Regions from separate parts of the Vibrio sp. QJM3NY_15 genome, predicted to be linked through region 2. Evidence: predicted binding sites of a transcription regulator. Region 2 holds the regulator's gene; the other holds the start of a gene.
What was found. The regulator CRP, encoded in region 2, controls carbon source genes, mostly activating them, when cyclic AMP is high. The targets are predictions, from matches to a motif close to TGTGANNNNNNTCACA.

Region 1 (7,736 bases), 890 kb from region 2:
GGGAATTGTTCCGGTCAACCGCCAATAAATATTGAGTTAAGTCATTGGTGCCCACCGAAACGAAATCAACTTTATCCGCAATAAGGGGAAGAAGGTAAAGCATTGATGGTACTTCGATCATGATACCAATGCGTGGCATACGAACTCGGCTGTCGAGTTCATGCACTTCATCGTAGGCTTGCTCGATGAGTTGAACAGTATCATCCAGTTCTTGAGTGCTAGAGATCATCGGCAACAAGATACTCAAGTTCTGGCTATCACAACTCGCACGTAACATCGCACGCAATTGGATAATAAAGATGTCAGGATGATCAAGCGTAAAACGAATGCCACGCCAGCCAAGGAATGGATTGTCTTCTTCTATTGGGAAATAAGGTAACGCCTTATCGCCACCAATATCCAAAGTTCGCATCACAACTTGCTTCTCAGGGTAACTCGCGAGCACAGAGCGATACTGTTTGAACTGTTCGTCTTCTGACGGGAACCTTTGTTGTAACAAGAAAGAGATTTCTGTCCGATACAGGCCTACGCCATCCACCCCTTGGTTGATCGCAATATTGGTGTCGGCACTTAAGCCCGCATTAAGCAAAATCTCGACCTGTCGGTCATCTTGGGTTTTTGCAGGTAAGTATAATTCTCGGTTAACCATAGAGGAGAGTTCACTCTCTTCTAGAATTAGCCCTTGGTACTCGCTCAGTAGGCTCTGAGTCGGCTCAATAAAGATCTCACCGCTGTAACCATCGACAATCGCTTGTTTGCCATTGGCTTGAGCTAGGTTGAGATTTACCCCCATAACCGAGGGAATGCCTAACGCGCGAGATAAAATAGCCGCGTGCGAGTTCGCCGCCCCTTCTAAGGAAACGACAGCTAATAACTTCTCTTTAGGAATCGACGCTAAAACAGAAGCCGTTAACTCACGTACCACCAAGATAATCGGTTTATCTAGAGTCCGCAGCTCGTGCTCTGAGTTATGAAGGAAATACAGCAGCCTTTGACCCAGCTCACGAATGTCTTGCGCCCTCTCTCGAAGGTAGACATCAGACATACGGGCAAAGCGATTCGAGTAGCTCTCAACAACCTGTCTTAATGCCCAATCGGCTTTATCGCCTTTTTGGATTTGACTCTTTAGATCCTTACGCAACATAGGATCGTTGAGTAAGTGAGTAAACAGATCAAAGATCGCCAACGCGTCTTTATTGATTTCACTGTCTAAACGCTTTCGCATGCGCTTAAAGTCATTGAGGGCATTTTCGACGGCAACAGCCAACAACTCATGCTCTCTTTCAACATTGAGCGTCGAAGCAGGGTAAACATCGGTGAGTTCAGGCTGAGTGTTGTCCCACCATAAATCACCAATAGCCACACCCGATGAAGCTGCAATACCTTTGGTCGCAGGTAGCTTCTGTTGCTCAAGAAGCCAATGGCCTTGAGTTTGGGCATGCGCCACAATAACCGCAAGTTGTGCTGAGAGTGTAACAAGGAAGGATTCTTCCATCTCACTGAATAAACGGGGGGACTTCTGTTGAATGACCAATACGCCAAGCACTTGCTTGCGATGGATAATCGGAGTGCCTAGAAAAGAGTGATAAACACTTTCTCCTAGTTCTGGAAAAAACTTATAAGCTGGGTGAGCAGATGCCTGTGCAAGGTTAATAGGTTCAGCACTTCTTTTGACAAGACCAACTAAGCCTTCGTCAAAACCAATCTGAATACTATTCCCTTCAAAGATCAGGCCTTGAGTTGCCATCAACTCAAGGCGCTGCATATCATTATTCGCTAGATACACGGTGCAGCACTCTGTCTGCATCGCACTGCATGTCTCTTTCACCAAAATATCAAGAGCCGTCGACACATCTTCAACTCTTGATACGTGTTCAACTATTTCCCTTAGTTGGCTGAGCATGCTTAACCTCTACGCAATTTGCGTTTTCCTTTTGTTTTTCGCTCTTTAAACGGCATTGCTAAAGATGCGAATTCTTTCATTGCTCGACGGTAAACATCTCGCTTGAAAGAAACAACTTGTCGAACTGGGTACCAGTAACTCACCCAACGCCAACCATCAAACTCAGGTGTACTTCCACGCTGCATATTGATATGCGATTCATCGCAATCTAAGCGTAAAAGAAACCACTTCTGTTTTTGTCCAATACAGACAGGTTTCGAATCCCACCGAACCAGTCGTTTGGGTAGCTTATAGCGTAACCAATGACGACTTGTCGCGACGATTTTTACATCCTTTTTTGTAAGGCCAACCTCTTCATACAACTCGCGGTACATTGCCTGTTCCGGAGTTTCACCTTCATCTATTCCCCCTTGAGGGAATTGCCATGAATGTTGCCCGTATCGTTTAGCCCAGAAGACCTGACCATGGTTGTTACAGATTACAATACCAACATTTAATCGGTAACCATCGCCATCTATCACTGGCCAACCTCTATCTAAATTTTTAATTACACTGATTTTTCCACATATCCCCAATTGGAGCAAACTTAGTGACGTGACAAGCGCTATATTTATGACTATTAACTAAGAATATGGATAAGTTTTGCTCAAATATTAGTTACCCACATAAGAGTGAGACATAGACCACATTTATTCACCTTTTCTGTGAATAACTATGTGAAGAATTAGCCGCAATCGTTTTTTTTAATCCATACATTCATCAACACCGAAAGTGGCCCTCTCGCAATTAACAATAAAAAATAAATTAAATCATCAACTTAAAAACGAAATCATAAAATAAATAATCGTCAAAAACCAAAAGATCTTTTCAAAATCAAACATGGTTAAAGATCAACCACTCCGCTGCTTATCCACACTGGTGGGTCAAAGATTCATTTTGAACCCCATTTAGCAAGCATTTTATCCACCATAAACCCCTGTTTATTTATACACTAAATTAATATTTCAATTAATTACCTTCATGACCTGTGGATAACCATGAGTTTGATCCCTTTTATAGCAATGAGATCATTTCTTAACCAGTCGGCATTTGGTGATAACTTCTGATAAAATCATTTTTTTGATCATGCCTTTTATTATGAAACCAGAACCACAAACACAACAAGAGCTCTTAGACAGAGCGTATGCTATCGCCGGAATGACATTCAAAGAGCTCGCAGATGAAGCTGAGATGATCATGCCAAACGATCTTAAACGCGATAAAGGCTGGGTTGGGCAACTATTAGAATGGCATTTGGGTGCAGCGGCAGGCAGTAAGCCAGAGCAAGATTTTGCTAAGTTAGGGATCGAACTAAAAAGTATTCCTATTGGTTATTCTGGCAAGCCTTTAGAAACAACCTTTGTCTGTGTCGCCCCCTTAATGGGAGTACAAGGATTAACATGGGAAACCAGTCACGTCCGAAACAAGCTCTCTAAAGTGTTGTGGATCCCCGTTGAAGGTGAACGAGAGATCCCGCTTACAGAAAGACATGTCGGATCCCCTTTACTCTGGACGCCAACCCCAGCGGAAGACGAGATCTTAAAAAGGGATTGGGAAGAACTGATGGAGTTAATCGTGTTAGGCAATGTTGAGCAGATCACAGCAAGGCACGGAGAAGCATTGCATTTGCGACCTAAAGCAGCAAACAGCCGAGTATTAACAGAAGCGTATGGTGCGAGTGGAAAGCCTATCAAGACCAAACCTCGTGGTTTCTACCTACGAACCCAGTTCACCCATAACTTGCTCACAACACACTACGCATAAATAGCTCACAGCCACTGTGCCTAGCGATTAATACTTGTTTCGCCAATGACTAACGCAATGGATGACATTGGTTGTCGAGTGTTACAGAGGCGTTCTAATGCGGCTTTAGAGCTAGCTCTATATCACAGTAGCTTTGGCTTGGTTCATTACCAAACTCATCATACGCATTGTGCAAACGCAGGTATGCCTTTTCAAAGCCTAGCCGGAGCAACTCCTCTTTCACTTGATCCAAGGATCCAAAGTGAAGCGGCTCTCCGTCTTGCTTAACGGGTTCCAGCTTGTGTTTATATTCTACCGCCAACAGATATTCCGAGATATCGGAACAGCCAATAACGTACACTTTAGGTGTTTGATAAGAGTCTTTATGCTCTCCATGTAACCACATGTCTAATTGATGCTTTTGCATAGCCTGCCTCCATTGCTACATAAAGCTTAGTAGAACTCTTTTCCTTTACTAGATAACGACTTAAAAAATCATACATAACGGCTTAAAAAAGCAAAAAAGAGAAGCAAGCGCTTCTCCTTTTTGGCCAAGTCTAGTTCAAAAGCTTGTGCTTTCGACGCCATAACTATCGCTGATGTTTATCTTAAGGGGTGAAAGGCGCTATCACCCCACAAGATTACGTCGGTATTCGCGCGCTTAAGACTCGACGAAGATGACGAACTCGGCGCTCAATCGTGACAACTTCAGGCTCAGAAAAACCAATTGGTCGACCATCGGCTTCAAGGCCAATATCTCTCAATAAGTGGGTATTGTTCCATGGTAGATCATATGAACTACGACGAACTTTTCGTTGCCATTCACGCTCTTCACGACGAAGGTCTGCACGGATAAGGACTGTTGCTAGTTTTAAATATACTGAGTGACGCATAATAACTCTCCAGTTGTGGAATAAACTGAGGAAAAATAGCGTTCTAGATAGTATGAGGGCTTCTCACTTAGCTGCTATTTTTCCGCAGCCAAATAAGGGTACGGATCTATTAGTTAGGTTTATCTTGGGTGTTTCGATCGGCCATGGCTGATGCTTGTGACATAACAGTCACCATGTCAGTACACGGATCAAACGACGCGCAAATATGCTGTATAAAATCGAAATGTTTCATTTGCGCCTCCAAGCTAACTAAAAAATCCAAAAAGAAATGAGATAATAAAAGCAAATAAGTCTTTGTTAAACCATTGCTTTCACGGTTAAAGTCTAACCAAGTGAGTATATTATTCAACCGATAGTTGATTAACAATTTCAAAACAAATGATTCACCCAAAATATCAGTTGCATATCAATTTATATATGACATATTCACTATGATTATATAAAATCACAGAACATCTCTCTTAACTACCAAGCGTCCAATAGCTCAATCTATCAGCCAGCAACTGCCAACTGGAAGTTGTAGCGGTGGGTAACAAAAAAGCCACGCATCATGCGTGGCTCTTAGATTGACACTAACCGGATAAAATCGATTCATTGAGAGTTCTAAACAACACCTTCAGAAATAAGGCTATGTTTGTTCAGCAATCGGTACATGGTTGCGCGCGAAACTCCAAGTTCCTTAGCAGCCAACGATACTTGACCACCATAAGATTCCAGAACAATCAGCAACGCATCTCGCTCTGAACGCTCACGGATACTTTTGAGGCTACGGCGCTCATCATTTTGCTTAGGTAAATCCAGCTGATGATCTTCAATGATCACCGAGTCCGACATCAACACCACGCGTTTGATTTGGTTCATCAGCTCACGGACATTGCCCGGCCAGTGATAACGATTCATCGATCGAAGCGCTTCGTCAGAGAAACTCTTGGCTTGAGCATTAAACTCTTTCGAGTACTGACGTAAGAAATGATTGGCCAACACTGAGATATCACTAACCCGCTCTTTTAAGCTTGGAACCTGAATTCGTAGAACATTGATGTAGTGGTAAAGCTCTTCATTGAAGTCACCCTCAATCAATGCCTTTTCAATATCAGAAGAGTTAGCCGCCAGAATACGAACATCCACCGATTTTGACCCAGTCTCCGTCTCTACCTTGCCTTCTTGCAAGAAGCGCAACAAATTCAACTGTTGATTGCGAGGCATCGCTAACACATCATTGAGCAATATCGTGCCACCGTCCGCCTCTTCCAGCATACAAGGGGCTGCACCAAGCTGAGCTGAAATGCCGAAGACTTCAGACTCAATTCTCATCTCAGACAGAGCTCGGCAGTTGACCGTTAAAAATGGCTTTTGCGCGCGCGAAGAGTTTTGATGAATAGAGCGTGCAATCGTCTCTTTGCCAGCCCCACTCTCGCCATAAATTAAGATGCTGACATCAGTCGGCCCAATACGCTTTACTTGGTCTCTTAGGCGCTTTACTGCCACCGAGTCGCCCAACAACCCCATATTGTTGTTAATGCCGTAGTTTGGCCACACTTTCTGCTCAAGCTTAAGCATCCCAAGCTGGTGACCTATGGTACTCAGTAGCTGTGCATCTGGAATGGGTGCCGTGAAAAAGTCGATACAGAAGTTAACGATAAACTGGCAAATAGTATCGGAGCTTAATTGCGATTCACGGATAAAGGCGAGCCATCTAACCTGTTTATTGTTACTCACCAAGTTTGCAATGCCATTTAGGCTGAACTCATCATGGCTAAGGTCCACAATGCCAATGCATGGGCCTATGTCGGCAATCAATGCATCGGCTTTTCGTAAATCTGCACACTGGGTACACTGCCAACCCACTTGTTCTAATACAGATAACCAGGGTTCGTACGCACCACCAACGACGATAAGAGAACCTGGTAAGGAATCCATCTTAAATTGAGTTCCCATCCTTCTTCCTTATTTTATTTTTATTTAAATCAGGCTAATACGAGTCACTGCTTCATCGTTCGACAAAAATGCCGCGAGATCGTATTCAGCGCAGAGACGTATAGTAGTGAGACTATCTTAGATTTTTTGTCTCAATAGTAAGACTATGTCAGAAATAATGATTTTTCGAATCAAGAGTGCGGTACAGGCAAGGTTTTGGATACTTATAAACAGAAAAAGCCACCCGAAGGTGGCTTTTAAATTGAATCGGCTGTTATGGCCTGTCAGCGAGAATTACGCTTGAGGACGCATCGCCGGGAACAAGATCACGTCACGGATTGTGTGCGTGTTAGTAAATAGCATCGCTAGGCGATCGATACCAATACCTTGACCCGCTGTTGGCGGTAGGCCGTGCTCTAGTGCAGTAATGTAGTCTGCATCGTAGTACATAGCTTCGTCATCACCCGCGTCTTTTGCGTTAACTTGTGCTTTGAAACGCTCATCTTGGTCTTGTGCATCGTTAAGCTCAGAGAAACCGTTCGCTACTTCACGGCCACCGATGAAGAACTCAAAGCGGTCTGTGAAAAATGGGTTGCTGTCGCTACGACGAGCCAGTGGAGAGATGTCCGCTGGGTAACCCGTGATGAACGTTGGTTGAATTAGTTGAGGCTCAGCCGTTTCACCAAAGATCTCTTCAAGAAGCTGACCACATGTCCAGAACTTCTCAACGTACAGACCCACTTCTTCTGCAATTTTAACCATCAATTCTCTGTTCTGAAGATCGTCTTCAGTTAGAGCTTGGATATTTGCATTTTCAGGTGTGTAGTGTTTGATTGCATCGAACATGCTCATGCGAGCGTAAGTGCCACCAAACTCAACGGTTTCGTCACCGTAAGGCATAGAAGTAGAACCTAGAACGTCCATCGCTGCTGTGCTTAGCATCTCTTCCGTTAGATCCATTAGATCTTTGTAGTCAGAGTACGCTTGGTAGAATTCCATCATTGTGAACTCTGGGTTGTGACGTGGAGAAAGACCTTCGTTACGGAAGTTACGGTTGATCTCGAATACACGGTCAAAACCACCAACTACTAGACGCTTAAGGTAAAGCTCAGGTGCAACACGTAGGTACATGTCGATGTCTAGTGCGTTGTGATGAGTGATGAATGGACGTGCTGTTGCACCGCCTGGGATCACGTGCATCATTGGCGTTTCAACTTCTAGGTAGCCTTTTGAGCTCATGA
Region 2 (7,736 bases):
GTGAAGTTCGCGGTAAAGGCCTATTGCTAGGCGCTGCGCTTAATGAAGCATGGCAAGGTCGAGCTCGTGATGTATTAGTAGCAGCAGGCGAACAAGGCTTGATGGTACTGGTTGCGGGTGCAAACGTGGTTCGTTTCACACCATCACTGGTTATCACTACACAAGAAATTGAAGAAGGTTTATCAAAACTAGACAAAGCAATCGCTACGCTAGTTTAGCCTGAGCGGCGTCATAGGAATGATCGCCATTAGAGCGATCCCATGACGTACTGCTAAAGGCCCAAGCTTCTGGTTTTGGGCCTGTTTTGCATCTGGAGGGAATATTGATGCTAGTTGTTCGCCCAATAAAATTATCTGATTACGATGCGCTGCATACCTGCGCGGTTGAATCTGGTCACGGATTCACATCTCTTCCGGTTAACGAAGAACTGTTAACTAACCGAATTACTCACTCTGAATACAGCTTTGCTAAACAAGACGTGACTGAACCTGGTGATGAAGGCTACCTAATGGTTGGCTTCGACACTGAAACGGGAGAAGTCGCCGGTACCACAGGCATCGAAGCCTCAATTGGCTGGGATGTTCCGTTTTACTCTTACCACATCAGCAAAGTGGTTCACTCATCGCAAAAGCTTGGCGTGAATAACGTCGTTAAGCTGCTGACTTTCGGCAATAACTACACCGGATGCAGTGAGATCTGCACACTGTTCTTGCGCCCAGCTTTCCGTGGTGGATTGAATGGTCGTTTGATGTCGAAGTGTCGCTTCCTGATCATGTCTGAACACCCAGAGCGTTTCTCGAAAACGATTTTTGCTGAGATGCGTGGTGTATCGGATGCGGAAGGTAACTCACCTTTCTGGCAATGGCTGCAAGAGCACTTCTTCTCAATTGATTTCACGCTTGCAGATTACCTCACTGGTATCGGTAAGAAAGGCTTCATTGCTGACCTAATGCCAAAGCTGCCTATCTACGTGAACCTACTGAGCAAAGAGGCTCAGGCGGTGATTGGAGAGGTACATGATAATACACGCCCAGCACTTAAGTTGTTGGAACGTGAAGGTTTCACTAACCGCGGTTATGTTGACATCTTTGATGCAGGCCCAACGGTTGAGTGTGATTTAAGAAACATTGAATCAGTGCGTCATGCGATTCGAGCTCAGGTGAAAATTGCAGAGCACTCAAGCTCTAAAGACTTCCTAATTGGTAATACCTCGTTTGAGAACTTCCGCGCAGTAGCCGCGAAAGGCGCGTATGACCAAGCAAGCGACACAGTGATTTTATCATCTGAAGTAGCAAGCGCTCTTGAAGTAAAAGAAGGCGAATTCGTTCGCATGTTGGCTCAATAAGAGCGGCGATTATCTGTCGAAGATTTTAAGGATAGAAGTATGACTCAGTGGATAGCAGGACAGTGGGTGGCAGGTCAAGGCGACGCCATGACATCAGTAAGCCCATACAACAATGAAGTGGTGTGGCAAGGCGATAGTGCAACACCAGCGCAGGTTGAATCTGCAGTAGCAGCGGCTCGTGATGCGTTCTTAGTTTGGAAAAAACTGAGCTTTGCAGAGCGTGAAGCGATCGTGTTGAACTTTGCTGAGAAAGTAAAAGAGAACAGCGAAGAGATAGCACAGATTATTGCAAAAGAGACGGGTAAACCGATTTGGGAAACTCGCACTGAAGCGGGCGCAATGGCGGGTAAAATCGCTATCTCTATTCGTGCATACCACGAACGTACGGGCGAAGCTTCGCGTGAAGCGGCAGGTAACCAAATCGTACTGCGTCATCGTCCATTAGGCGTTATGGCGGTATTTGGTCCTTACAACTTCCCAGGTCACCTACCTAACGGTCATATTGTTCCAGCACTGCTATCGGGTAATACCGTGGTATTTAAGCCGTCAGAGCAGACACCTTGGACTGGTGAGTTTGCGATGAAGCTATGGCAAGAAGCTGGCCTTCCTGCTGGCGTGATCAACCTAGTGCAAGGCGCTAAAGAGACAGGTATCGCACTAGCCGATGCTAAAGGTCTTGATGGCGTGCTATTCACGGGTAGTGCGAATACTGGTCATATCCTTCACCGTCAATTCGCAGGTCAACCGGGCAAGATGCTGGCGCTAGAGATGGGTGGCAACAACCCGATGGTGATCAGTGACCAATTTGGTGATGCTGACGCGACGGTTTATACCATTATCCAATCGGCTTTCATCAGTGCAGGTCAACGTTGTACATGTGCTCGTCGTTTGTATGTTCCTGTTGGCGAGAAGGGCGATCAACTGCTCGATAAGCTCGTTGCGGCGACCTTGAAGATTCGTGTTGATCAGCCATTCGCTGAGCCAGCACCCTTCATGGGACCACAGATCTCTGAAGCGGCGGCTAAGTTCATTTTGGACGCGCAAGCTAATCTGCAATCACTAGGTGGTGTAAGCCTAGTTGAAGCAAAAGCGGGCGAAGCGGCGTTTGTTTCTCCGGGTATTATCGATGCAACCAACATTGCTGAGTTGCCAGATGAAGAGTACTTCGGCCCATTGCTGCAAGTGGTTCGCTACCAATCGCTAGAGCAAGCAGTTGAACTGGCTAATGACACGCGCTTTGGTTTGTCTGCGGGTCTTGTATCAACAGATGATTCTGAATGGGAATACTTCGTTGACCATATCCGTGCGGGTATTGTTAACCGTAACCGCCAGCTAACAGGCGCAAGTGGTGATGCACCATTTGGTGGCCCGGGTGCTTCAGGCAACCTACGCCCAAGTGCTTACTACGCGGCGGACTACTGTGCTTACCCAATGGCGTCAATGGAAGGTGGTGAAACTCAACTGCCAGCTACGTTTAGCCCAGGTATTGAGCTGTAGTTTTGGCTTTTAAGCTATAACTTGATGAATCATAAGCTTATGAGCTCTAAGTTCATGAATAACAGATTCATTGATTGATTGTGTAATAAGGAAGCGGTGTTATCGCTTCCTCTTTTCACCCACGTCCGACACCTCGATTGGACGGTAGATAATAATAGAACAAGTATGTCACAGGCTGATGGCTGCTGACTCTATGTCCAGCCTCTCCCTTTCTAATCCAAATTACTAGCTTGCTAGAACCTCTGACAAGGAGTCACCATGACGCCCGATCTACTCTTTAAATCACTATGGGACGATTACATTCACAGGCTTTGTCCATCGGCTGAGAAAGTGCATCACTTGCTGAAAGAAGACGAAGCTCTGATTAATGATCACATTGCACTGCGTACTTTCAATGTTGCACCGCTAGGTATTGAAACATTGGCTAAACCTTTCCTTGAGTTAGGTTACAAGGCGTGTGGTGATTACTTATTTGAGAGCAAGAAGCTAGTGGCTAAGCACTACGAGCACCCAGATCCAAACCAACCAAAAGTGTTCATTAGTGAGTTGAAGGTAGAAGAGTGTTCAAGTGGCTTACAACAGATCGTTGCTAAGTTGGTTGAGCAAGTTGACGCAAGTAAGCTTCAAGGTCATGAATTCTTGTTTGGTGGTCGTCTTTGGGATTTGAGCTTCGCAGATTTCCAAGTGCTAGCAAAAGAGAGTGAATACGCTTCTTGGCTCGCAGCTCATGGTTACGGTGCAAACCACTTTACGGTGAGCGTTAATCAACTTGACGCTTTTGATGAAGTTCAGGCAGTAAATGATTACCTGAGCGAATCAGGATTCACTATCAATGCATCTGGCGGCGAGGTGAAAGGCTCTCCAGAGGTCTTATTAGAGCAATCATCAACAATGGCAGATAAAGTCCCAGTTTCATTTGTTGAAGGCAATGAGATGATTCCTGGGGGCTTCTATGAGTTCGCTAAGCGTTATGCGATGGCCAATGGTGATCTTTATACCGGATTTGTCGCGGCATCTGCTGACAAAATCTTTGAAAGCACCAACGGTTAAAGAAGATACGAGCACGGGCTTTGCCCTCGAGGTGCGGGTGCGCTTCGCATCGAGAGTGTTTGCGCTGGGACGCGGTAGGTGCTCTATTCGCATCTCGCATCTCGCATCTCGCATCTCGCATCTCGCATCTCGCATCTGCTCTCTAGATCTCTAGAAAACAAAAAAGCCACCAAATTTGCATTTGGTGGCTTTCAAATTTTTGGCTCAGTTAATCGAGATTAACGAGTGCCGTATACCACGATAGTCTTACCGTGTGCAGAAATTAGGTTCTGCTCTTCAAGCATCTTCAAGATACGACCTACGGTCTCACGAGAACAACCAACGATCTGGCCAATCTCTTGACGAGTGATCTTGATTTGCATGCCATCAGGGTGAGTCATTGCATCTGGCTGTTTCGCTAGGTTTAGTAGCGTTTGAGCGATACGACCTGTTACGTCAAGGAACGCTAAGTCACCAACCTTTTGGCTAGTTACTTGTAGACGGTTTGCCATTTGCGCTGAAAGGCGCATCAGGATATCTGGGTTCACTTGGATAAGTTGACGGAATTTCTTGAAAGAAATTTCAGCTACTTCACAAGGAGATTTAGCACGAACCCACGCAGTACGCTCTTGGTCTTCTTCGAAAAGTCCAAGTTCACCGATGAAGTCGCCTTGGTTTAGGTAAGAAAGAATCATTTCCTTACCTTCTTCGTCTTTGATAAGAACAGCCACAGAACCTTTAACGATGTAGTACAAGGTTTCTGCCTTTTCACCAGCATGAATCAAAGTACTTTTTGAAGGGTACTTATGAATATGACAGTGTGAAAGGAACCACTCTAATGTTGGATCGGTTTGAGGTTTACCTAGAACCATAATATCTCACTTCCTCTGCAGGGTATGCTTGCCGCTTTCCGTATTTTAGCTAAGCCTGAATTGACTCAGTTAGGATAAGAGCACTCGTTGAGTGCTGCAAGCTATCTTGTGTTTCGTTTAAGAATAGTATCCTTTTTCAGGTACTATTTCTTGATTTTAATCGTGACCAAGCTACGATTTTTTACGCAAAATTGTGCACATGATCACGGTATGAAAAGTAATCAACCAGAATGTCGTTTTGTTAACCTATTTTTCCGGTTTCGATTAGTTGTTGTAGAATTGGCCTTACAATGAGCTCCATAGCAAAACTCATCTTGCCTCCTGGCACCACAAGCGTGTTATGACGTGACATAAATGAGCCATCAATCATAGCCAAAAGGTAAGGAAAATCGACGTTTTTGATGCCGCGCAAACGTATAACTACGAAGCTTTCGTCTAAACTTGGAATCCCTTTGGCGTTCAGTGGATTCGATGTATCTACGGTAGGTACACGCTGAAAGTTGATATGAGTACGCGAAAACTGCGGGGTAATGTAGTTAAGGTAATCATCCATTGAGCGAACAATAGAATCCATCACCGCTTCGCGAGAGTGCCCACGATCGCGTGTGTCACGAACGAATTTCTGGATCCACTCCAAGTTTACGATCGGTACCATGCCGATAAGCAGATCGACATGTTGCGAGACGTTAATGTCGCCATCGACTACGCCACCATGAAGGCCTTCGTAGAACATCACATCCGAGTTTTCAGGGATCTCTTGCCATGGCGTAAAGGTGCCGGGCATTTGGTTGTAAGGAACGGCTTCATCGAAGGTATGTAGATAGCTACGGACTTTACCCGTGCCTTCATTTCCGTATTGGCGGAAGAACTCTTCTAATGCGCCAAAATCGTTAGCTTGTGGACCAAAGTAGCTGATGTGCTTACCTTGCTCGCGCGCCTTACGGATCTCGACATCCATCTCTGGTCGAGTGAAGCGATGGAAACTATCCCCTTCAACCCAAGCTGCCTTCACGTCCATCATATTGAACATTTTACGGAAGGCTTCTGAGGTAGTGGTGGTGCCGGCTCCAGATGAACCCGTCACCGCAATAATTGGATGTTTAGCGGACATGACAACCCTTGTCTTTTGAGTAACTTACTTGTTAGCAATCGTTTACCACTATAACACGGCTCCTTTATGAGCGCAGCTTAGAAGCGTTTTGTGACTTGAATATCAACGGTTTCATGCAGCTCAGAAAACACGATACTGACTTCCTTTGAGGCTAATTGATGTTTCACTTGGTCAATCTTGTTTTGCAGTGAAACCTCTACGTCACCGTAGTCTGTGCCTTCACGTAGCACGAATTCTTTAATGAGGTTTTCTAGCGTTTCTGGTGCGATGTCTTGCCATGGGATGATCATAAATACTTCTCTCTTTTATGTTCATGGATATGTTCATAAATAGGTTTATTGATGTGTTGATTAGTGTGTCTAGCGACGCCTATCACTCAGCCCTTAAAAGGCTCGGCCATTATGCCGAATCTTGAATACTTTCATAGTAAGCGGGTAATGCTTCTTCTAACCAAAACCTTGGTTTGAGCGTACTACCAGTAATGAACCCCACATGGCCGCCTTTTTGAAACAGACGATAGTCGATGTTGTCAGGTAGAACGAATTTTGGAATCACATCATCGGTCATGAAAGGGTCATCTTTCGCATGAATGATCTGTGTGGGTAGCTTAATCCGATTCAACTTCGGTAAGGCAGAGCATTGAGCATAGTAATCTTGTGCATTCTTGAAGCCGTGCAAAGGCGCAGTAATTCGCTCATCAAACTCATACAGCTTATCGATCTTCTTAATGCTTTCCGCTGAGATGCCAATCTTCTCTTGCAGCAGTTTATGTTTCTTCAATGCATTCGATTTCAAAGAATTGAGCAGGTACTTTTTATAGAGTTTGGAGAAGCCTTGTTCAATACGACTTGAACAACAAGCAAGGTCAAAGGGGGCTGAAACAATCGTCGCCGCTGAGATTAACGGATCATCTGCGTAGTCGGCGAGATAATTAGCCAACATGTTGCCGCCTAGCGATATCCCAACTGCAACCTTAGGGTTATTGGGAAACCTTGAATGCAGATGCCTTAAAAAGAAGCGAGCATCTTCGACCTCTCCAGAGTGGTAAGCACGAGCTAAGCGATTCGGCTTTCCGCTGCAACCTCTGAAGTGCATCATCACGGACAACCAACCATCCTTAGCAAACGCGTTCATCAATCCATTGGCGTATGGGCTCTCAAAGCTGCCCTCTAATCCATGGAATAGGATGAAGATGGGTTTGTTGCTTTGTTTGTCGGAGCTTTGTTTGTCACTGCTTGGTTTGTCACTGCGTGGATTGTCATTAGTCGAGTTATCACTAGAGGAGCTGTCATCATCAGGGGATTCGCTCCATGCAAGGTCGAGAAAGTCACCATCGGGTGTTTCTAAGGTTTGCCATTGAGGAGCAAACAACGCCTGCTTTCTAATAAACCTAGGTACCAAGGTCTGTAGGTGAGGATTTGATAAACCAGCAGCAGCGGTAAATATTGTCATAAAACAGTCCATGCTTATTTATGGGCTTTGAAAAGTGTTGAGCTTTTAGTGAAACGCCCACGTTTTTATTTGAGCTTGGTTGATTCTCGGCATAAGCGCAAGGGTTTCACAAAGACGGGCTACAAAAACACGCCATGAGTAACTGGTTGAATAATATCAAGGTTAAGCTTGGATCTAGACGAAATAAAAGGGAAAGGCAACGAGTTAAGGCTGAGGGGCTGGTTCAGAAAAAGCATCATAGAGGTTTTCTGCGCCGAGTAGCCGACAATACTCAAATGCGAGTGGCGATTGTTGATTGTCAGAGAGATGCAGAGAGTTGATGCAATCAACGAGATCAGATTGCTGTTGCTTCTCTAACTGCAGCTCAAACTGGAGTGCTTCGCGGTAGAGAGAATCGACAACTTGAGGTTTGAGGTGCTTACGCAGCTCT

Region 1: the regulator CRP is predicted to act here: its motif matches at 2,576-2,591, upstream of rppH (RNA pyrophosphohydrolase).

What each region holds. Positions count from the first base shown of each region.
Region 1 is NZ_CM173517.1:548,964-556,699, reverse strand. Features, by position in the region: gene ptsP (phosphoenolpyruvate--protein phosphotransferase) at 1-1,903, opposite strand, end outside; gene rppH (RNA pyrophosphohydrolase) at 1,906-2,424, opposite strand; gene mutH (DNA mismatch repair endonuclease MutH) at 3,041-3,706, shown strand; gene AC3CKG_RS02420 (DUF6482 family protein) at 3,801-4,112, opposite strand; gene AC3CKG_RS02415 (hypothetical protein) at 4,327-4,578, opposite strand; gene vpsR (cyclic-di-GMP-binding transcriptional regulator VpsR) at 5,182-6,516, opposite strand; gene lysS (lysine--tRNA ligase) at 6,790-7,736, opposite strand, start outside.
Region 2 is NZ_CM173517.1:3,307,908-3,315,643, reverse strand. Features, by position in the region: gene AC3CKG_RS14970 (aspartate aminotransferase family protein) at 1-218, shown strand, start outside; gene astA (arginine N-succinyltransferase) at 326-1,345, shown strand; gene astD (succinylglutamate-semialdehyde dehydrogenase) at 1,385-2,842, shown strand; gene AC3CKG_RS14955 (2-oxoadipate dioxygenase/decarboxylase family protein) at 3,101-3,892, shown strand; gene crp (cAMP-activated global transcriptional regulator CRP) at 4,111-4,743, opposite strand; gene AC3CKG_RS14945 (phosphoribulokinase) at 4,985-5,854, opposite strand; gene AC3CKG_RS14940 (YheU family protein) at 5,932-6,144, opposite strand; gene AC3CKG_RS14935 (hydrolase) at 6,254-7,306, opposite strand; gene AC3CKG_RS14930 (TIGR02444 family protein) at 7,511-7,736, opposite strand, start outside.